Regions from separate parts of the Streptomyces sp. NPDC000410 genome, predicted to be linked through region 3. Evidence: riboswitches for the same ligand, from Rfam matches in the RefSeq annotation. Region 3 holds a riboswitch; each other region holds the start of a gene.

Region 1 (3,234 bases), on a different contig from region 3:
TCCCGGCCACGCCTCCCGTGCTGACCACCACGGCCGCGACGCCCATGCTCGCCCCCGAACTCACCCCGAGCGAGAACGGGTCGGCCAGCGCGTTGCGGAACAGCGTCTGCATCTGCACCCCGGCCACGGCGAGCGCCGCGCCCACGGCGGTCGCGGTCAGCGCCCGGGGCAGCCGTACCTCCTCGACGATCACCGCCCACCGGGGATCGGCCCCGGCGCCGCCGGACAGGACGCGCACCACCTCGCCGACCGGCACCTGGTACGAGCCGACGGCGATCGTCAGCACGAACAGCGCCGCCGTCCCGGCCGCCAGCGTGCCGACGACGAGGAGCCGCCGGTGCCGCCCCGCGGCCGGTGGTGTCGCGACCGGTGGCGGGGCCGGTGCCGGGGCCGGGGCGGCCGGTTCGGCGGTCCGTGTGCTCACGCCCGGGGGACCTGGGCGTAGAAGGTGAAGGTGTGCCCCTCGGCCCGGTCGGGGTGGAGGATGGCGAACAGGTCCGCGAGGACGAGATCGGGCCGCAGCACGCCCCGTTCGTAGAAGTCGTTGCCGCCTCCCGGGCCCTGCGCCTTCGTGTTCGTCCAGACCTTCCCGGCCTTCATGGCGTTCAGTTCGCCGTAGCGGCGGTCCGCCTTGGTCGCGTCCGCGGTCGACTTCCACGGCTGGTCGACCAGCCAGACGGGCGCGTCGCCGCCCTTGGCGTACACGGCCTCGAAGGTCAGCTGGAGATTGCCGCTGCCCGTGTCGTCCGCCCACGGGTAGGTGCCGCCCGCGTCCTTGATCAGCCTTCCGGCGTAGCTGCCTCCGGCGGCCATGCTCCACGTGCCCTGGTACATCGTGCCCGGCAGCACCTTGACCGGCTTGCCCGCCGTGGCGGCCTTGGCGGCCTTGGCGGCGACCTTCGCGTAGTCGCTCTCGACGGTGTCGAACACCTCGCCCGCGCGCTTCTCGGCCCCGGTGAGCGCGGCCATCGCCTTGACCCATTCGGCGCGGCCCAGCGGACTGGGCTCCAGCCACTCGGCGTTGGCGACGACGGCGATGCCCGCCTGTCGCAGCTTCGGGTACTGCGGGTCGTCGGTGCCCTGGGTCATCAGGACGTCCGGTCCGGCCCCGATGACCTTCTCCGCGTCGAGCGTGTTGTCCTTGGCGTACTCCGTCACCTTGCCCGACGCGATCCGCTGACGGACCTCGGGCGAGCTGACGAACGCCCCGTTCGCCACACCGGTCAGCACGTCGAGGGTGCCGGTCTCGGTCAGCAGCGGCAGATGGGTCGTCGAGGCGGAGTACAGGCTCTTGACCGGCGTGGTGATCGTCGGGGCGCCGGCCAGATCGCCCGTCAGCTTCGGTTTCGGGGCGCCGCACTTGACCAGGACGTACGACTCGGGCTTGCCCTTGGGGTACGGCTCCTTGACCGTGAGGACCTGGTAGCTCTTCTCGTAGCGCAGGGTGAAGTTCTTCGCGTGCTCCACCGTCGATTTGACGGGGAAGTAGTCCTTGGCGGGGTCGAATCCGGAGATGCAGCCATCGGCGGCGGATCCGGAGGCGCGGGGGTCCGCCGTCGGCCGGCCACCGTCGCCGCACGCGCTGAGCGTCAGCCCCAGGGCACCGAGCAGGGCTACGGCGGCGGCTGGACAGCGGAGGGACAGGACGGGTCGTACGGGCATGGGGGTGCTCCTGGCATGCGTGAAGCGCGCGCCGCCGGGGATCCGGTCGTGATCCGCTGTGGATCCGGTCGTGATCCGGGCGCGCGGGTGGTTCCTCGGTACGGGGAGGGGCCGGGGATCGGAGGGTCGGCCGCCGCGGACTCAGTGGGCCGCGGGGCGCGGTCGGGTCCGTTCTTCACGGTCTGCCGGAAAAGCAGGGTCGGCACAGGTACGTGGGCACACGGCGCCACCGTCCTCTCTCGGGGAAATCCGCCCCGGTAAGTCGAGGTGCGACGGCGTGAGTCTCCTGACTCGGGATCGACGCTTCCCCGGCCTTCCCACCCCCGACGGGGCGGTGGCTTCGGCGGAGTCGCTCCCCCTACACAGTGGCGGTACCGTGCCGGAATCTCACCGGCTTCCTCGTTCCGCCGTCGCTTGTCGCAGGGAGCATCCCAGCCCGCGCGTGATTGCGCCAGCCCCCCTGAAGCCGTCGGGCGGCATGATGAGGTGGGATCATGACGACGACTGAAGCGATCGTGGTGCCCGAACTGTACGTCGGCTATCCGACGGTGGCCTTCGGCGGATACGTCGCGGGCGTGCTCGCGCGGCGGTCCGACGACGCGAAGCCCGTGCGGGTGGACTTCCGCGGGCCGGTGCCGGTGGAGGTTCCCGTGCCGATCGCCGAAACACCGGGGGGCGGCTGGCAGTTGGGCGAGAGCGGGCGGCCGCTGGCGACGGCGTCCCCGGGGGAGCTGTCGGCCGACGTGCCCGACGCGCCGTCCCTGGCAGAGGCCCTGGCCGCGGCCGAGGCGTTCCGGGCCGACCCGCCGCCAGGAGTCGTGGACTGCTTCGGCTGCGGCCCGGACCGTACGCCGGACCGCGGCCTGCGCCAGCACTGCACCGTGGTCCCGGGACGCGATGTGGTCGCCGCCGCGTGGGTGCCGTCCCCGGCCCTCGCGGACGCCGGCGGGGAGTTTCCGCCCGAGCTCGTCTGGGGCGCCCTCGACTGCCCCGGCAACTGGGCCGGGTGCCTGCTGGGTACGCAGCGCCCGGGTGCGGTCACGGCGTCCCTGACGGGGACGCTGCTGCGCCCGGTCCGGGCGGGCGAGCCGTACATCTCGTACGCCTGGCTGCTCGGCGAGTCGGGCCGCAAGCACACGATGGGCGTGGCCCTGGCCACCGCGGACGGCACCCTCTGCGCCCACGCCGAGGCGCTGTGGCTGGACCCGCGCACGTAGGCCGCGGCTACGAAGTCCCTTCCGCGCCCCGGACGCGTCCTGTCCGCGTCCCACCTGCGTCCCGGCCACCTTCTGCCTGCCCGGCGGGAACGAGCCACAGTTCGACGAAGTCCCGGGTGAGCGGGGCACATTCCCCCCTCAACATCCCGTTCACACCGGTTCACGGCGGTTCATCGAGGGTGCTCAAAGGCATCGAGGCGACGCACGCCGAAACGTCCGCTTAACGAACATGACCATTCACCCAACGGACGATTTCTGGCCAACTTGTTGACGCGCCCCTGACAGCAGGGCACTTCTGGTGCCACTCTTCCCCCGTTCCACGCAGTCGTACCGCTCCGCCAGCTCTGCCCGGGCA
Region 2 (3,234 bases), on a different contig from region 3:
TGTTCGTGGAGAAGATCGCGGGGGCGGCCGCCGAGGAGGGTCGGCCACTGGAGCGGGTCGAGGCGATCGCGCGGCGGGTCAATGAGCGCTCGCGCAGCTTCGGGGTGGCGCTGAGTGCCGTGACGACCCCGGCGAAGGGCACGCCGACGTTCGATCTCCCGCCGGGTGAGCTGGAGTTGGGCATCGGTATCCACGGCGAACCGGGCCGCGAGCGTCGGCGGATGATGACCTCGGGCGAGATCGCGGACTTCGCGGTGAACGCGGTCCTGGAGGACCTGAAGCCGTCGAGTCCGGTGCTGGTGCTGGTAAACGGCATGGGTGCGACGCCGCTGCTGGAGCTGTACGGGTTCAACGCGGAGGTGCACCGGGTGCTCGCCCAGCGCGGTGTGCCGGTGGCCCGCACCCTGGTCGGGAACTATGTGACGTCCCTGGACATGGCGGGCTGCTCGGTGACCCTCTGCGCGATGGACGAGGAGCTGCTGCGGCTGTGGGACGCGCCGGTGCGGACTCCCGCGCTGCGCTGGGGGTGCTGATCCGGGGAGACGCGGAGGACAGGGAAGGCATGGAGGACATGGGAGCCGTGGGATCCACGGGACATACCGAAGGGGAGCGTGTGCTGGACGCCGGGTTCTTCCGCCGTTGGATGACCGTCGCCGCGGCCGCCGTCGACCGCGAGGCCGACCGGCTCACCGAGCTGGACTCGGCGATCGGGGACGCCGATCACGGCACCAATATGCGGCGCGGGTTCGCCGCCGTGACCGCCGTACTGGAGAAGGAGGCCACCGACACCCCGGGGGCCGTACTGACGCTGTCCGGGCGGCAGTTGATCTCGACGGTCGGGGGCGCGTCCGGGCCGCTGTACGGGACGCTGCTGCGGCGTACGGGCAAGGCGCTGGGCGACGCCGCCGAGGTGACGCCGCAGCAGCTCGCCGAGGCACTGCGCACGGGGGTCGCCGCGGTGGCGCAGCTCGGCGGGGCGAAGGCCGGTGACAAGACGATGCTGGACGCGCTGGAGCCGGCGGCCCGGGCGCTGGACGAGTCGTTCGCGGCGGCGCGGGAGGCCGCGGAGCAGGGCGCGCTCGCGACCGTGCCGATGCTGGCCCGCAAGGGCAGGGCGAGCTATCTGGGCGAGCGCAGCGTCGGGCACCAGGACCCGGGGGCGACGTCGTCGGCGCTGCTGATCGCCGCGCTGGAGGAGGTGGCCCGATGAACCCGACGCGCCCGGTCGGCATCGTGCTCGTCTCGCACAGCGCGGCGGTGGCGACCGCCGTCGCCGAGCTGGCGGCCGGCCTCGCCGGTGGCGGGGGGACCGCCCCGGTGGCGGCCGCCGGCGGTACGCCCGACGGCGGGCTCGGCACCAGCTCGGAGCTGATCACCAGGGCGGCGCGGGAGGTGGACGGCGGTGCGGGGGTGGCCGTGCTGGTCGACCTCGGCAGTGCCGTGCTCACGGTGAAGGCGCTCCTCGCCGAGGGCGACGAGCTGCCGGACGGCACCCGGCTGCTGGACGCGCCGTTCGTGGAGGGCGCGGTCGCGGCGTTGGTGACGGCGTCGGCGGGCGGGGACCTCGACGCGGTGGAGGCGGCCGCCTCGGAGGCGTACGGCTACCGGAAGGTGTGACGTCACGTCTCCGTACGCATCCGTGCGCGGCTTGTGATGCACCTGGTCAAACCACTAGTGTCACACCGCCTTGGTGTTCGGGAAACCGGTGCGGTACCGGTGCGGCCCTCGCCACTGTGATCGGGAAGTCCGGCTCCATCCACCAGGAAGCCACTGGACCACCGCGGGAGACCGCGGCGTCCGGGAAGGCGGAGTCGGGCGGCAAGTCGTCTGGGGGAAGCCCCCAGGCCCCCTCCCGTAAGCCAGGAGACCGGCCAAGGTGCGTTGTCCATCCACGAGGTGTTGGAGAGGGTCTCCCAACTATGCATATAGCCGAGGGGTATCTGCCCCCGTTGCACGCGGCTGCCTGGGGCGCCGCGTCCGCGCCCTTCGTCATTCACGGCGTACGCGCACTCACCCGCGAGGTCAAGGCCCACCCCGAGTCGACGCTGCTGCTCGGCGCGTCGGGTGCCTTCACCTTCGTCCTGTCCGCGCTCAAGATTCCGTCGGTGACGGGCAGCTGCTCCCATCCCACCGGGACGGGGCTGGGCGCGATCCTGTTCAGACCCCCCATCATGGCGGTGCTGGGCACGATCACGCTGTTGTTCCAGGCGCTGCTGCTGGCGCACGGCGGGCTGACGACGCTCGGGGCCAATGTGTTCTCGATGGCGATCGTCGGGCCGTGGGCCGGGTACGCGGTGTACAGGCTGCTGCGGGGCTCCGGTCTGTCGCTGATGCTGAGCGTGTTCTTCGGCGCGTTCGTCGCGGACCTGTCCACGTACTGCGTCACCAGCGTCCAGCTGGCGCTGGCCTTCCCCGACCCGAGCAGCGGTTTCATCGGCGCGCTCGGCAAGTTCGGCGGCATCTTCGCCCTCACCCAGATCCCGCTGGCGGTCAGCGAGGGGCTGCTCACCGTGCTGGTGATGCGTCTGCTGGTCCAGTCGAGCAAGGGTGAGCTGACCCGGCTGGGCGTGCTGCTCCAGGGCGGCAGGGGCAGCGAGGGCGAGAAGAAGTCGGAGGCCACGGTCTGATGAGCCGTAACGCGAAGATCAATACGCTGCTGCTGGTGCTCGTGGCCGCGCTGGCCGTGTTCCCGCTGGTGCTGGGGCTCGGTGACCACAAGGAAGAGCCGTTCGCGGGTGCCGACGCCGAGGCGGAGACGGCGATCACCGAGATCGCTCCGGATTACGAGCCCTGGTTCGCGCCGCTGTACGAGCCCCCGTCCGGGGAGATCGAGTCGGCGCTGTTCGCCCTGCAGGCGGCCATCGGCGCCGGGGTCCTGGCGTACTACTTCGGTCTGCGCAAGGGCCGCAGGCAGGGCGAGGCCCGTGCCGCCCAGGCCGCCGGCGCCCAGGAGGCGGACGCCGGATCCGCCTCGGACCGTACGACGGCCTAGCCGCCGTGCTGCCGATCGACGCGGCGGCGCACAGCAGTCGCTGGCGCCGCCGCCATCCATGTGAGAAGGCGGTTCTGGGGCTCGGACTCACGGTCTGCGCCATCTCGCTGCCGCCGTGGCCGGGCGCCGTGCTGGTCGCGGCGGCGACGCTCGCGGTGCTGCTCGGCCCGGCCGGGGTGGCTCCCCGTCAGCTGTGGCGGGCGTGGCGGATTCCGCTCGGGTTCTGTGTGACGGGGGCGGTG
Region 3 (3,234 bases):
GGCTCCGACCAGTCGGCACCCAGCGCGTGCGTCACGATGCCCCAGACGTCGCCGGGCGGCACGTGGACCGAGCCGATGGCCATGCCGGCGGTGGCGGAGGCCAGCAGCAGCCCGCCGAGGACCGCCACGGTGCCGGCGAAGGACCAGCGGCGCGGCCCGTCCGCACCCCGGCCGCCGCGCACGGCCGGGGCGGTGGCGACGGACTTCTTGGCGGGGCCGGACGTCTTGGCGGGGACGCTCACCGGAGCCGCTCGGGGTGCAGCCCGCGCGCCAGCTCCTCGACCGCGTACGGTGGCCGGACACCGACCAGGGTCGCGGTCAGCGGCAGTACGACGAACCGCTTGTTCCTGATGGCCGGCACGTCGGCGAGGGCGGCCTGCGACAGGAGGAACTTCTTCTTGTCCTCGACGCTTCCGGCACCGGCGTAGTCGTAGATGGCGATCACCTCCGGCTTCCGCTCGACGACCTGCTCCCAGGAGACGTCGCCGAAGACGTCGTCCAGATCGGCGAAGACGTTCCGGCCGCCGGAGAGCCGGATGATCTCCGTGCCGAGGCTCTTGCCGCCGGCGGTGAAAGCCGACTTGTCGCCACTGTCGTACACGAAGACCGGCACGACGGGAGCCCCCTTGAGGGCCTCCGTGGTCCTGGTCACGCGGCCCTGGAGGCCGGCCACCAGCTTGTCGGCGCGCTCCGGGACGCCGAAGACGTCGCCGATGGTCCGGATCTCGTCGTAGGTGTCCTGCATGGACACCTGCTTCTTCTTCCCGCAGTACTCACGGTTGAGATAGGTGTCGATGCCGGCGTCGGCGAACGCCTTGCGCGAACGGCCCTCGTTCTCTGCGAACGCGCTGCCGTAGCCGCCGTAGACGAAGTCCGGGTCCGCGTCGAGAACGGCCTCGAAGGAGGGCTCCTTCTCCGCCAGCTCGGGGATCGCCTCGTAGTCCTTCTTGAGCTCGGGCAGGACGGCCGAGTCGGGGAAGGCGGTACCGACCATGCGGTCCCCCAGCCCCAGGGACAGCATCAGTTCGGCCGGATGCTGATGGATGGTGACCACCCGGGAGGGCGGCTTGTCGTACGTGGTGCGCACGCCGCAGTTGTCCAGGGTGACCGGGAACCCCTGGCCTGCCGAGGCCGATGCCTTCGCGGTGCCGGCACGGTCGTCCGACGTGCCGCAGCCGGTCAGGACGACCGTCGACAGGGCGAGGGCCGTGGCCGCCGCGCGCAGGGCCCGGCGGCGCGGCCGGGCGGAAAGGGGGAAGAAAGGGAGACGGGGCATGCCGTCGTACACGTAAGGCCTCCTGCGGAGTCCGCGCTCCTCGGATCGGGCCCGCGACAGGCCAGTGTCCTGACTCCCGGATCGGCCTTCCCCTCCGCCCTTCCGCGGCGCGCGCGGTGGCGTGCGGGAAGGGGCGCACTCCCCGGTCACAGTGGCGGGACCGTGCCGGAATCGCACCGGCTTCCTGTCTCCCGTCGCGGTGATGACCGGGTGATCTTACGATCCGACATGTGAGGGGCGAAAGGGCGTACGGTGGCTTACCGCGCGCCCCCGCCCGCGTCACCCCCTGCGGACCGCCCGGACGATCAGCCGCTCGGCGTCCTGGTCGTACGGCCGGCCGTCGAAGCCGCCGAGGATCTCGACGTCCTCGAAACCGGCCGCCAGGGTCATCTCCCTCAGCTCCACGGCGCTGTACACGAACCACACGAGGGCGGCCCGCGACACCCGCTCCCCCCGCACGAGCACCCAGTCGCTGCGCAGCCGCGCCCAGTCGTCCAGCACCGTGTCGGTCTGCACCAGCAGATCGTCGCCCCGTTGGACCACCTTGGGCGGTACGACCTTCCGGGCCAGCAGCTCCTTCCCGGCGACGTCCAGCAGGAGGGTGCCCCCGGGGGCCAGACTGTTGTGGACGGTGCGCAGCACGCGGGCGTTGTCGGCGGGATCCTCGAAGTACCCGAAGGACGTGAACATGCTGAGCACGACGTCGAAGGCCGCGGGATTCGCGTACTCCCGCATGTCGGCCCGGACGTAGTCGGCCGTCACGCCCCGGTCGGCGGACAGCTTCCGGGCCCGGTCCAGCATGGCCGGGCTGCGGTCCACACCGGTCACCTCGTAGCCCCGGCGGGCGAGCGGAACGGTGAACACGCCCGGCCCGCACGCCAGATCCAGCACCCGCGCCCCGCGCGGGAAGGCGAACAGCGCGGAGGTGTCGAGGAGTTCCTCGGCCTGGGCGAAGCGCTGGTCGGAGAAGAGGAAGTCGTAGAACTCGGTCCAGAAGTCATCGTCCTGGAATCCGCCGGTGTGTGTCATCGGACGCCGTTGTTCCTTCCGTGTCGTCGGGGTCTGTGGGGTGAGGAGGAGCGACGGTCCTGCCGCGCAGGGTGAGGAGGAGCGGCGGCAGCAGGACGCACTGGGCCGCCGCCGCGACCCAGAACCAGCCGGTGTCGCCGGTGCGTTCACCGAGGCCGTACAGCTGCCCGCCCAGCAGGCCGCTCAGGCAGGCGCCCAGTCCCGCGGCGAGCCGCTGCTGTCCGAAGACCACGGCGTCCGAGCGCGGGCTGCGCCGCAGGGCCTCCAGGTCGTTCTTGAGGAACAGAACGATGTCGCCGAGGGTGATGAGCGCTCCGCCGGTGAGGAGGGCCGCCTTCGTACCGAAGGCCAGCACCGCCATGCCGACGGCCAGGCCCGCGAAGCCGGTCACGAGGGCGAGCGGGTAACTCATCCTGCGGATCGCGTCCGAGGCGAGCGGCTGGACGACGATGACCAGCACGAAGCACAGCAGGAGCACCAGGCTGTAGAACTCGCTGGAGGCCCGCTCCACGGCGAACACCGCCAGGTAGTGCTGGAAGTGGAAGTAGAGGTAGAACGCGAGGGTGTTCGCGGCGAAGGGAAGGACCGCCACACCGCCCAGGAGCCCTTCGCCGGAGGGTCCTTCGCCGACGGGGCCCGCACCGCTCCGTTCCACGGACGTCTCGGGGAGCCGTGTGTGGCCGGCCAGGACCAGGGCGAACAGGACCGCCACGGTGAGGAACAGCGGACCGGGCGACGACAGGACGAAGGGCCCGGCGACGAGCGGGCCCACGGCCATCCCGGCGTTGAGGGCCGCGTTGCCCAGCGAGAGGAACACCGGTCGGCGGTGCTCGTCGACGCCGTCCACGAGGTACGCCTTGTTGGCGGGCAGGTACAGCGCGGCACCGCAGCAGGTCAGGATCAGCGCCGCCACGGCCATCGGCGGCCAG
Region 4 (3,234 bases), on a different contig from region 3:
CTCGCCGTCGGCGGGGCGGGCGGTGGCCGGTCCCTGAGTGGCGTACGCCCATGAGGCCCCGCCGGAACCGCCGTTGGTCTGCCAGAACGACCAGTACCGGTACCCGGCCGCCTGCGCGGGCCACGCCACCGCCAGGAGCAGCGCGAGCGCCGCGCCGATGGACAGGGCCCCCGTCCCGAGCTGCCGCCCGGTCGCGCCGAGCCGCCGCACGGCCCGGAGCGAGGCGGTCGCCGCGGCCCCGAGGGGACGCACGGCCCGGAGCACGGTCGTTGCCGCAGCCCCCAGGCGTCGCACCGGCGGGAGCGCGGTGGTCGTCACCGCGTCCCGCGCGGGCGCTTCGCCGAGCCGCCGCACGGCCCGCGGCGCGGTCGTCGCCGCCGGTGCGCTGCCGAGGAGCGGGAGCCCGTGCGTCACTGCTGCTCGTCCTGCCGGCCGGCGGCGGCCTCCTGCTGGGCCTGCTGGTCCTGCTTGGCCTGCTTCCGGTTCTTGCGGCGGTCGTTGATCATGAATGCCGCGCCCAGGACCGCCGCGAGCCCGGCGCCGACGACCCAGAAGAGCGCCCCGCGGTCGCCGCCTATCTTGTCCTTGCCGTCGCCCTGCGCCGCCGGGGACGGCGGGACGGTGGACGCGGGGGTGGGTCCGGTCGCGTTCAGCTGCTGGACCAGGTCGGCGCCGCCGAAGTCCCTCGGGTCGGCGCCGTAGGCGTGCGCGGCGAGGATCAGCTGCGCGTACGCGGCCGGTCCCGCCTCCTTGGCCCAGGCGGACGCGTTCTTCTCCAGCCAGGCCACCGAGGCGGCCGCCTTGTCCTTGTGTCCGGCGGCGGACAGCGCCACGACCGCGTCCGCGGTGTTGCCGAAGTCGGGCAGCGGGGCCGGGTCCGTGGCGCCGGGCATCGGCGGGGAGTCGAGGTGGCCGGTCTTCGCGAGCACCTTCGCGAGGTAGGCCGCGCCGTTGCGGGCGGACTGCTCGGGAGTGGCCCTGGGCGTCGTCACGCACGCCGGCGCCTTGCCCGGCTTCGGGCCCTGGACGACCATGCCGCGGCCGAGACCGCCGAGCACGGCGGCCGCGGTGGCGTCGCCGTTCGGGAGCAGCTTGCCCGTCTTCGCGTCCGGCTGGTACGCGAACGCCCCGCCCGCCGTCTTGTCGGCGCACGGGATCGCGAACGAGACGAGCGCGTTGTAGGGCGTCTTCCCCTGCTCGGACGTCAGGTCGCCGGGCCGCTCCTTCGCCGCCGCGAACGCGCCGATCACGATCGCGGTGGAGTTGGCGTCGGACGCCATGCCCGGGTTGTAGCTCCACCCGCCGTCCGGGCTCTGCACGGACTTCAGCCAGGCGATGCCCTTCTGGACCTGATCGGTGTGCTCGCCGGCGGCGGCGAGCGCGTGGACGGCGGCCGCGGTGGCGTTCGTGTCGAACATCGTCTTGCTGTCGCACGGCTTCGTGGCATCGGGGCGGTACGAGGCGAAGCCGCCGTTGTCGCACTGCTGCCCGGCCAGCCAGGCCACGGCCTCCGCCGACGGCACGACGTGGACGGTGTCCTGCGCGATGATCGCCAGCGACTGCCGCCACACACCGTCCCACGTCGGGTCCTTCGTGCCGTACAGACCGGCAGGCAGCGCGGCGGACGGCGCGGGAGAGGGGGCGGCGGGGGAGGCCGCCACGCAGAACACTGCGGAGGTGGCGGCAACGGCGAGCGCCGCTGCGCTGCGGCGTACGGTCCGTACGGTCATGGCGGGCGGTGCTGCCTCTCCTGCGGGGAGCCGGGCGCGGGCGCACGGGATGCACCGGGCTCGGCCCCGTATTCCTCGACGGTGCTCGTGCGAGCCGGTCACGTTCCAGTACGGGGCAGTCCGGCTCGCCACCTGCGACGGTGGCTGTCACGGTTGCGGGTCAGCGCCGGATTTGCACCGGCTTCCCCCTGTACAGGCATGATGACGACTCGCACACTCTACCGGCCCGTACGGCGCGTCCAGGGTCGGGTCGGCGCCCCCGCGACGTACGTCACGTACCGCGCGCCCCGGGCCGGCTCGGCGCCCCCGCCGGCACGTACGCACGTGCCCCGGGCCGCCGGGTCAGCGCACCGCGACGTACGTCACGGGATCGGTGCCCGCGACCGCCTCCGCGCGGCCGAGCTTCACCAGGCGGCGCAGATGGGCCTCCGCCTCCGAGACCGCGATGTTCCGCGAGCCGTACGGGATCTGCTCCCAGGGGCGGTTCCACTCCATCCGCTCGGCGAGCTGCCACGGGGTGAGCGGGGCCGCGAGGAGCGCGAGCAGGTCCGCGAGCCGGGACTCGTGGTGCGTGAGCAGCTCCCGCACCCGCGCCGGGGCGTCGGTGAACGCGTACTGGTGGGCGGGGAGGACCTCGGCGACGCCGAGGCGGCCGACGCGTTCGAGCGAGTCGAGGTAGTCGCCGAGGGGGTCGGTGACGGTGGAGTCGTCGGGGTCCTCGTACAGGCCGATATGGGGGGAGATCCCGGGCAGCAGGTGGTCGCCGGAGAAGAGCCGGCCGCGACCCGGGAGGCCCGCCGGGTGGTCCTCCTCCAGGTGGAGGCAGACGTGGCCGGGGGTGTGGCCGGGCGTCCAGACCGCCCGCAGCCGGCGCCCGGCCAGGTCCAGCAGCTCGCCGGGGACGATCTCCCGGTCGGGCAGCGCGGCCCGCTGTCCGGGCAGGGTCCGCATCCGGCCGCCGTCACGGGCGGCGCGGAGCGGGGCGAGATGCTCCTCGGGGGCTCCGGCGGCGGCGAGTTTGTCGGTCAGGTAGCCCAGCCAGGTACCCGGCAGGGCCTCACGGGTCCGCCGCACGACCTCGCTGTCGGCGGCGTGCATCGCGATCCAGGCCCCGGACGCCTCGCGGACCTGCCCGGACAGACCGTGGTGGTCGGGGTGGTGGTGGGTGATGACGATCCCGTGTATCTCGCCGACCGCCGTGCCGACGGCGGCCAGCCCCTCGGTGAGCGCGCCCCACGCGGACGGATCGTCCCAGCCGGTGTCGATGAGGACGGGGCCGCGGTCGGTGTCGAGGACATGGACCAGTGTGTGGCCGAGGGGGTTGTCCGGGATGGGGACCTGGAGGGACCAGACACCTCCGCCGTGCGCGATCACCTGGGGCATGCGTCCTCGACTCTCCGGAGGCGGCAGGGGCATTGCCCACTATAACTAGAACTGATATCAGTTCTGAAACAGCGTCAGAAACGATGCCGGGCACGGTGCCGGACGCCGCGATGTCGGGTAC

What was found. A riboswitch is a leader RNA that binds a small molecule or an ion and turns the genes downstream of it on or off. The one in region 3 is predicted to bind cobalamin.
Region 1: linked by a shared signal. The riboswitch ahead of ABT342_RS24565 (ABC transporter substrate-binding protein) and the one ahead of ABT342_RS20045 (ABC transporter substrate-binding protein) in region 3 are both predicted to bind cobalamin.
Region 2: linked by a shared signal. The riboswitch ahead of ABT342_RS13580 (energy-coupling factor ABC transporter permease) and the one ahead of ABT342_RS20045 (ABC transporter substrate-binding protein) in region 3 are both predicted to bind cobalamin.
Region 4: linked by a shared signal. The riboswitch ahead of ABT342_RS32960 (SCO2321 family membrane protein) and the one ahead of ABT342_RS20045 (ABC transporter substrate-binding protein) in region 3 are both predicted to bind cobalamin.

Annotation. Positions count from the first base shown of each region.
Region 1 covers NZ_JBEPDM010000028.1:10,399-13,632, reverse strand. Annotated here, with positions in the region: gene ABT342_RS24570 (FecCD family ABC transporter permease) at 1-424, opposite strand, end outside; gene ABT342_RS24565 (ABC transporter substrate-binding protein) at 421-1,662, opposite strand; cobalamin riboswitch at 1,920-2,089, opposite strand; gene ABT342_RS24560 (PaaI family thioesterase) at 2,157-2,879, shown strand.
Region 2 covers NZ_JBEPDM010000009.1:54,889-58,122, forward strand. Annotated here, with positions in the region: gene dhaK (dihydroxyacetone kinase subunit DhaK) at 1-533, shown strand, start outside; gene dhaL (dihydroxyacetone kinase subunit DhaL) at 614-1,210, shown strand; gene ABT342_RS13575 (PTS-dependent dihydroxyacetone kinase phosphotransferase subunit DhaM) at 1,207-1,617, shown strand; cobalamin riboswitch at 1,672-1,890, shown strand; gene ABT342_RS13580 (energy-coupling factor ABC transporter permease) at 1,920-2,627, shown strand; gene ABT342_RS13585 (energy-coupling factor ABC transporter substrate-binding protein) at 2,627-2,992, shown strand; gene cbiQ (cobalt ECF transporter T component CbiQ) at 2,998-3,234, shown strand, end outside.
Region 3 covers NZ_JBEPDM010000018.1:129,195-132,428, reverse strand. Annotated here, with positions in the region: gene ABT342_RS20050 (FecCD family ABC transporter permease) at 1-182, opposite strand, end outside; gene ABT342_RS20045 (ABC transporter substrate-binding protein) at 239-1,288, opposite strand; cobalamin riboswitch at 1,319-1,500, opposite strand; gene ABT342_RS20040 (class I SAM-dependent methyltransferase) at 1,556-2,305, opposite strand; gene ABT342_RS20035 (MFS transporter) at 2,274-3,234, opposite strand, start outside.
Region 4 covers NZ_JBEPDM010000056.1:22,707-25,940, reverse strand. Annotated here, with positions in the region: gene ABT342_RS32965 (SCO2322 family protein) at 1-210, opposite strand, end outside; gene ABT342_RS32960 (SCO2321 family membrane protein) at 411-1,730, opposite strand; cobalamin riboswitch at 1,806-1,958, opposite strand; gene ABT342_RS32955 (Strvi_7410 family MBL fold metallo-hydrolase) at 2,073-3,113, opposite strand.